DNA from 2 places in the Metabacillus herbersteinensis genome. Region 1 is predicted to be linked to the other one. Evidence: riboswitches for the same ligand, from Rfam matches in the RefSeq annotation. Region 1 holds a riboswitch; the other holds the start of a gene.
The links. A riboswitch is a leader RNA that binds a small molecule or an ion and turns the genes downstream of it on or off. The one in region 1 is predicted to bind cyclic di-GMP.
Positions count from the first base shown of each region.

Region 2: another riboswitch for cyclic di-GMP. It lies ahead of ACFFIX_RS00445 (anti-repressor SinI family protein); the one in region 1 lies ahead of ACFFIX_RS19485 (hypothetical protein).

Region 1 covers NZ_JBHLVO010000022.1:6,293-10,230, reverse strand. The annotation lists gene ACFFIX_RS19505 (hypothetical protein) at 103-354, opposite strand; gene ACFFIX_RS19500 (hypothetical protein) at 577-819, opposite strand; gene ACFFIX_RS19495 (hypothetical protein) at 836-1,249, opposite strand; gene ACFFIX_RS19490 (hypothetical protein) at 1,246-1,779, opposite strand; gene ACFFIX_RS19485 (hypothetical protein) at 2,186-2,563, opposite strand; cyclic di-GMP riboswitch class II at 2,807-2,890, opposite strand; gene ACFFIX_RS19480 (helix-turn-helix domain-containing protein) at 2,899-3,123, opposite strand; gene ACFFIX_RS19475 (GNAT family N-acetyltransferase) at 3,552-3,938, opposite strand, start outside.
Region 2 covers NZ_JBHLVO010000001.1:90,069-94,006, forward strand. The annotation lists gene ACFFIX_RS00435 (DEAD/DEAH box helicase) at 1-427, shown strand, start outside; gene ACFFIX_RS00440 (YqhG family protein) at 472-1,269, shown strand; cyclic di-GMP riboswitch class I at 1,576-1,663, shown strand; gene ACFFIX_RS00445 (anti-repressor SinI family protein) at 1,696-1,851, shown strand; gene ACFFIX_RS00450 (helix-turn-helix domain-containing protein) at 1,931-2,272, shown strand; gene ACFFIX_RS00455 (hypothetical protein) at 2,300-2,512, opposite strand; gene ACFFIX_RS00460 (DUF5658 family protein) at 2,570-2,893, opposite strand; gene ACFFIX_RS00465 (hypothetical protein) at 2,905-3,135, opposite strand; gene ACFFIX_RS00470 (hypothetical protein) at 3,654-3,827, shown strand; gene ACFFIX_RS00475 (hypothetical protein) at 3,919-3,938, shown strand, end outside.

The sequences.
Region 1 (3,938 bases):
AGATTAACCTTTAGCAGAACAATTATAAGAATGCCTGAGTAATTTCCCTGTTTAATCAGATAAAGGAACATTACTCAACCAACAGGATTTTATTTTCTCTAATCAATCGGATGGGCGTTTTTCATCAGAACTAGATAATTGTTCCCTCATTGTTTTCTGGATCATTTGCACTCTGTTTTTTATGTTCTTTAAGGATGGGTATGTTCCCAACTTCATTAACCTTTGCATAATAATCGCAGCGTTTGGGATTTCTTCAAATAAAGATCTATCGGTTCGAGAACAAAGCTTACAACGCTTTAATTCAAAATTCACACCATCCACATTAAAATTACAATTTTCACAACTCTTATTCATTTTTTTCCTCCCAATATGCTCCCGATCTAGTATAGGGAGCATAGAATGATTTGACTCCCACTAGAAAGGGTTATATTGAGATTTATTTTGTTTTTTTAGGGAAACATTTATAGCAAATAACATCAGGATCATTTACTTTCCCGCAATAACCACAAGGTTCTAATTTTAAGTAACTTTTAATTAGATAAGTAATATCAATAAATGTTTGTGATTTAGTCATCTTCATTGAGCCACGGTTACCTTTGATGATTGACGAATGGTTGCATTCAAGATTGAAATATTCTTAGCATCCTTGTATGCAACCTCAATACAAATACAACCTGCACTACCGCAAAACTCTAACTGATAAACATAACCTAATTTTCGATCTAAACGAATAAAATCACCGTTTTCCTTAATCATTTTGAACAATCTTTCTTTCATCAACGAAGTACGAAATATTTCGTTTATGTTGTTTAATAACATATGAATCTCTCCCTGTTTATGCATAATGTTTTACAGTGTTTAATAAATCAGTACTATGAATTAATATCTGATTTCCATAACGTAAGTTTAATAGTTGCTGCGCATGCGCTTCATCAACTGCAGAAGTAATAAATGAAATTCTTCTGTTGCTGTAACGTGTCATGCTAAATAGGTGTTTATACAGTCTTTTTTCAGGTAGAGTATTACCATCAAAAAATTCATATTGAGGTAATAAAGAAGTGACTATACTTGTTTTAATTCTGGTAGGAGCTTCAAATGGATTCCTTCCAGTAATAATTAAGTAAGCTGGGTAACCTAAAAGTAACTGAAAAATAAACGCATTACCCTGCGCAACAATTTCATCGTTTCTTAGTACAAATCCATCACCAATGGTGTATTTTGAGTTTTTAGTATGGAAATCTACGATCATACCGCTACACCTTCTTGATGGAATGAAAAAAGATCGAAATCATTAGGTAATAATTCATCCCTTAATGTTTCAATCTCTTTTAGACACTCTATTAATTTTAGTTGTTTGCCTTTGGTAGTTCGGATCTGTAGCTGTAAAGAATCATTTACGACTACACAATTAACTCTCCCTTTTTGAAATAGTCCCCTGATATCTAAAGTTTGGAATGACATCCTTCTATTAAGGTCATTTATCCAATCAGTAGACTTCATTTTTGAATGTGATAGTTCATATTCAATTCCTATAATTCTAGGAGATAACCAACCTAGAGAAGAATCAAACAGATAAATCCCACCATCAATAGCACCGTTAAAATAAACACGATATCCCTTAGATGAATCCCTTGATTGGTTTTTGAAAGGCTCAATGCGAAAAACATGGCCGTCAACATACCACTCATATCCATCTTTCTTTGCAACAAAGCGCAATCCTTTAAGAGCCTTTTCTAAATCTTCTGGAGTAATTGATGCAAAACATGTAAGTTTAAACATGGCAATCCTCTTCATGTACTTGTTCAAGACATAGGTCAGAACAATATTTTTTTCCCCTTAGAAGGATCATTAACTCACAATAACCCAAACATATACTACAATCTAAATTCATCAAAAAACACCCTTTCTTAAAGTCTAGTAACCTTATAACTCCACCCATAAAGAACACCTAATTAAACTTGCTACACCTCCTAAACAACGCAAAAAAGAGCCTTTAGGCGTGGTTTCATAAAGAAAAAACCAGCCCAAAGGCTCTGAACGTTTAATGTAATCCCGCTAACTCATGAAGAGTTGCTAACAAAATAAAAACAAAAATAAAATACAATTAAAGTGTATCATAGTGTGTATAATTTGAAAACAAAAAAAGCGATGGGCTCTCCATCACTTAAGACTTGTATATATAGTATTAGTTAATTATTTTAATAACATCCTCTGAGATAGCAAATAAATCTTCATTATAAGTTGATAGAAGGTATTGGAGCTGCTCAAGACTAATTTTGTATCCTTCTTTAATTATACCTAGTTCTGACAAGTTTTCTACAAACGAGTGTGGGTAATTACTAAAGGATAATTCCCTTGAATCAGATGCAAGTATCTCATTTCCCTTTTGCACTTCTGTCCCCTGAACCATTGTAGATTCTTCCATCAAAGCTACTAGCTCTACAAAAAGATCTCCATCAACAACAAAAAAAGTTCTACGGAAGAAATACTCCTTTTTGCTAGATACATGTATGCTATTTAATTCTAGTTCACACTTAGCTTTTAATGGTTCATTTTGTTGCATAAAAACACCCCACAAGTATATATCTATATTCTTCGTATTTATAATTAGTTTTTTAATGGTACAACACTAGTTTAGATCATATTAATATAAATAAAATACGAATATTGTAGAATCCCATAATTTATTTTAAAAAAAGTGAAAAGTAATACTAATTTATATTTCCACTAATTATTAATATAACCTCTTTTTTTAGTAATTAAACATTTATTAAAGAATGATACACAAAAAAGCCTAATATTTTAAAAATATTTAGGCCGGTTGCACTAGTTGCTCCAGAATATTTAAGTGCCCACATAAGAATATTCCTTCATTGCATTCCAAATTCACAAAAAAATTTAATCAAAATCTAATAGACTACCCATCCTGACACCTAACGCTTTAGCAAGGGCATAGATGTTTTCTAAGGATAAATTACGTTGGCCCCTTTCTACATCACTAATATACGTTCGGTGTAATCCTGTTATATCTCCAAGTTCTTCTTGAGATATGTTTCTGATCATTCGATAATGTCTGACTTTTAATCCAAACTGCTTTTTCACATCAATTGTACCCTTCATCATAGTAATTATTTTACTTTCAATTCCTTCTGACTTCTACAGACTATAAGTTACATTTTGGAAAAACAATACATATACTTATAATTATTCCCTAATTATAGTTATATTTCCCTAATTATAAATAAGGTCTGATTAACGTATTAATTAATGTTAAGCACGAAATAAGGGTATAAAGATCTACTTTTGGTAATTGTACCATAATTTTCTATATTGATTTTAGAAATTTCAGCAATTGTTGCTTTAAAATAAAGTTTGATCAAACTGATGCTAATAACCTTGATATAAAAGCAAATAAAAAGAGTATGTTTTGAAAAAAGATTAATCAAAACATGCTCTTATAGTATTTTATCGGTTTATTTTTTTATAAAAAACTTTGATCATTTTCTACCTTTAATCTTCAACAATCGCGCCTTTTCGTTGAGTAAGGCTTTTTACTTATATGATTGCCATACTCCTCCTGAACCAATTGTAAAGCCACATTTTTTATAAAAGTTCTTTTTATTTTCCTCATATGTAACTGTTACAATTCCTAATCCAAAACGTTCAGACTCTCTTAATAATTCCTTTACCAACTTAACTCCAATTCCTTTCCCTTGGTACTTAGGATGAACCATTATATCTTCCATATAACCGTGTTCTAAGCCCATTCCACAAACATAACCAAAAGCAATTAGTTTATTATTTTTATCTCTTACCCCAGCCCAGAAATTACAACGCTCAAACAAAGTCGGGAAATCTGTATCTCGTCTACCCCAACCAACAAGTTCTCTTAATTCTGGCACTTCATTATTAGATATTGGAATGTTAATAATCACTTT
Region 2 (3,938 bases), on a different contig from region 1:
AAATCGAGTTCAAGTATTAATTGCAACAGAAGCTGGTGGCGAAGGAATCAATTTGCAATTCTGCAACCACATTATTAACTATGATTTACCTTGGAACCCAATGAAGCTCGAACAACGAATCGGTCGAATTCACCGTCTCGGCCAAGAACGAGACGTTCACATTTACAACATGGCAACAAGGAATACAATCGAAGAACATATTTTAAAACTACTATATGAAAAAATAAATTTATTTGAAAAAGTAATCGGTGAACTGGACGAAATTCTAACACGTTTAGAAATCAACAATTTCGAAGAACATCTACAAGATATTATGTTCCATTCAAGATCAGACGGTGAAATGAAAATAAAGATGGAAAACTTAACATCAATTCTTCATTATGCTGAACAAGCCCAAGACAATCGCAAAGCGGCAAGTGGCGATTAATAGACTTAAGTATCTGTCACAACTAATAGATAGGAGCGGTTTAAATGCAACAGCAGCAAATCCACACATACTTAGAAAATTTTTTCACAGCTAATTCATGTGAAATCGTTGAAAACGAACAAAGTCATCTAACTGTTCAATTAACGATTGATCTTGATAAAGAACTAATGAACCGTCCCTTCTATTGGCATTACCTAGAAAAAACCAACGGTGTACCAAATCCAATGAAATTAACACTAATTACGGACCGGTTAAAAGCACCAGAAGATTTAAAAGGGGAAGTCATGCATTTTGGTGCTCCTCGTCTGCACCAAATTTTTCGTTCGACTAAAAATTTAGGCAGCTATATTCGACTCTATGAAAACGCCCAATCATCAGGCGGGAGTATTCCCCTACACCCGTGGCTAGCAGTCAATTTAATGGTTTCTTATCAATGCGATATGAAAAAAGATCAATTATTCTCGATTGGCCTTCACCTAATTAGCGGGAGTTTAGTGGAGAACTTTCAAGAAAAACTTGAACAGCTAGAACTAACACCAAGAATCCCTGATTATAGCTTTACGATGTCCCCACTCATCAAACCTCAAAGTGGCTTAATACGAATCCAGCAATATATTCAGCAAATTATTGAGCAAGATAATCACAACTGGGCTGACGATGCGAGACAACGCCAGAACGAGGATCTAATGCTATTAAACCACTTCTACGAAGACATTGAAGAAAAACCAGACTGCTATCATATCGAAAAGGAAGCACTAAAAGATCTCTATGAACCACAAATTAATGTGTCTGTTCAAAACGGTGGCATCTTTTATTTAACTCCAAAGTCTTTTAATGCTTAAATTTACATTATTTTCTTCTTCTATTCGACAAAATTAAATTTTGTAAAACTGTATAAAAAATAGGTAAAAGTACCCTTTACTTACTGAACTATATTTACTAAACCAATATAACTATATGTAACATAGGTATTATAACCTTTGTAGTGTTACAGTATTGTAAAATATTCTTACAATTCAAAAAATATTGTGTGTCGACAGGTTTCAACACACTTCCTAGAAATTCCTTTTTATAATAGATTTAGGAAGTAAGTGATACATAAAGTAAGGACTTTCGTAATACGTTGTTTAATAGGCATTAACTGCTTGATCAGTTAAAGGCAAACCTATTGAAAAATAGGGACGCAAAGTCACAGGTCTTCCGTTACATAGTAACCATGACGGCTGGGCTGCCTGAAATACAGGGAAGGTATTTTAGGGGGGGGAAACATGGAGAGTAGCACAATCGATTACGGCACGTTAGATCAAGAGTGGAAAGAATTAATTCTGTCTGCTTTAGAACTAGGTATTAATCCAGAAGAAATACGTCAATTTCTATCAAATTATCCAAACGTCTCAACAAAATTTCCGGAGCTTACAAAATAATATGAAAAAGTGTTCTAAATATCATACACTCCCTTCGTTATATGCTATAATAGAATGGCGATAATAGGAAGGTGATCAAATGATTGGACAGCACATAAAAAAATACCGCAATCAAAAAAATCTATCTCTATCTGAACTAGCAGAACGAGCAGGAGTCGCAAAATCTTACTTAAGTTCAATCGAACGTAATCTACAATCAAACCCTTCTGTTCAATTTTTAGAAAAGATTTCTTCTGTTCTAGGCATTTCGGTAAACACATTATTAAACGAAGAATATGAAACAACATATGAAAGTAACCTCGACAACGAATGGTCTTCACTTGTACGAGAAGCAATGAATTCCGGAGTGACAAAAGATCAATTTAAGGAATTCTTAGAATTCAACAAATGGAAAGTTAACCAAGAAAACAAAACAAAGTGAGTTGGATCCGATCCGACTCACTTTTTATTATGCTTGGTAAGAGACAGATGAATTCTTTTTACAAGATACTTCCTTCTGATCTTGATACTTTGCATAGTTACTAGTCAAATCTGTACGATTGCTTGCAATTACTGCTTTTCTAGTTGTGAGATCATTAGTACAGATAGGACAAATCCACTCTCCTCCAGCATAGCTACTGAAAGAAGGCTGAAAACATCGGTTACAGTGTTTTTTATACATACCTCATCCACTCCCCTACCATCATTGAACAATCACGTTATGAAAGCCTATTCATAACTACCTACTGAAAAGACCCCCTGTTAAAAAAAGGAAAGAATAAATCCAGATACTATGTAAGGATAAAACAACTAGATAAATGCTTATTGCAATTAAAGTCAGCGATTTAAGTAGAAAGGTACTCGGCAATCTTTGCGTCATCACAAGAAGTAATAAAAAAATTGAAAAGGATAATTTCACACCTAGAAATAAAGATGGACTTTGATGATAAAGGAATTTCATAAGTGGGTTATTTTCTTCAATAAGGTCGAAATGTAAGCCTATGAATGTAAGGTCTAGGTCGATGATGTTGAGTAGTGCTAATGAGAGAAAAGAGTATTTCATGGGATCTCCTTTTAGACAACCACTGTTATGAGCGATCTTTGTGCATTGTTTATACTTATATAGGTTTTACCGTATGTTTCTATTTCTTCCTGTGGATCAACTTTTGTATTTTCGAGAGCTTGATCTCCCTGACCCTTTTCTCCTTCACCTCTTGGTTGGAGTTCTAAGAACAATAAAAGTCCAGCTGTTAGGACCAATAAACCAAGGAGAATTGTAGATAGACCTTTAAGTAGTTTTTTCATCATTTCACTTCTTTCAAATAGAGCACTATCAATTCTCAATAAAGAACATCTAGAGCAAAAAAATTTAATTTTTGTATTTGACTATAGAGGATGAGCGAATTCCTTTTCCTCAATTGGTTTCCTTTTTACTTTACGTTCTTTTTAATGAACGACCTAGTTTCAGTATATAATAGTTATCCATTTATTGAGAACACTAAAATCCCTTACTTTTCCTTTAAAATAAGTACTTTTCTTTATTTTTCTCTCTTATCCTTTGATTTTCTTAGTTTTTTGTTTTTGAACACTAGCAAATAATCCGTTTATTCTATCCCCCTTCTGACAGTATCGACCTACGTCTATTCGATAATATAAATTTGTCGAAATTTAACTCTTTTAATAAACAGAAATTATATTTATAATGTTATAAAGAACGATAAATTCTTATTTAGCAGTAAACCTTGAAGTACATAGTCTTTTTTTTGATCTCTTTGTTCTTTATAAAGTATAGTTACTTTGCTATGAATTAAGGAGGTGAAAATGTGAAATTATATGTTGAAGAAAATTATGCACGGCCTATGGTGTTAAGTCATCAGCCGATTCGATTTGAGACGGCTCAGAGTTGTAATCCTGGCAAAGGGATAATCCCACCTAATAATCATCAAACCAACAACGGAAAATCACCAGGTTGTGGTAAAGCAACCGGGCAAGGTTGATGTAGCTACTATTTAATTCAGGGGTCAATAGTTTTAACACTATTGACCTTAATTAGAGTTAGATTTCTTAATATTTCTAGGAGTCGAATAAATGCATAAACAAGATATAAA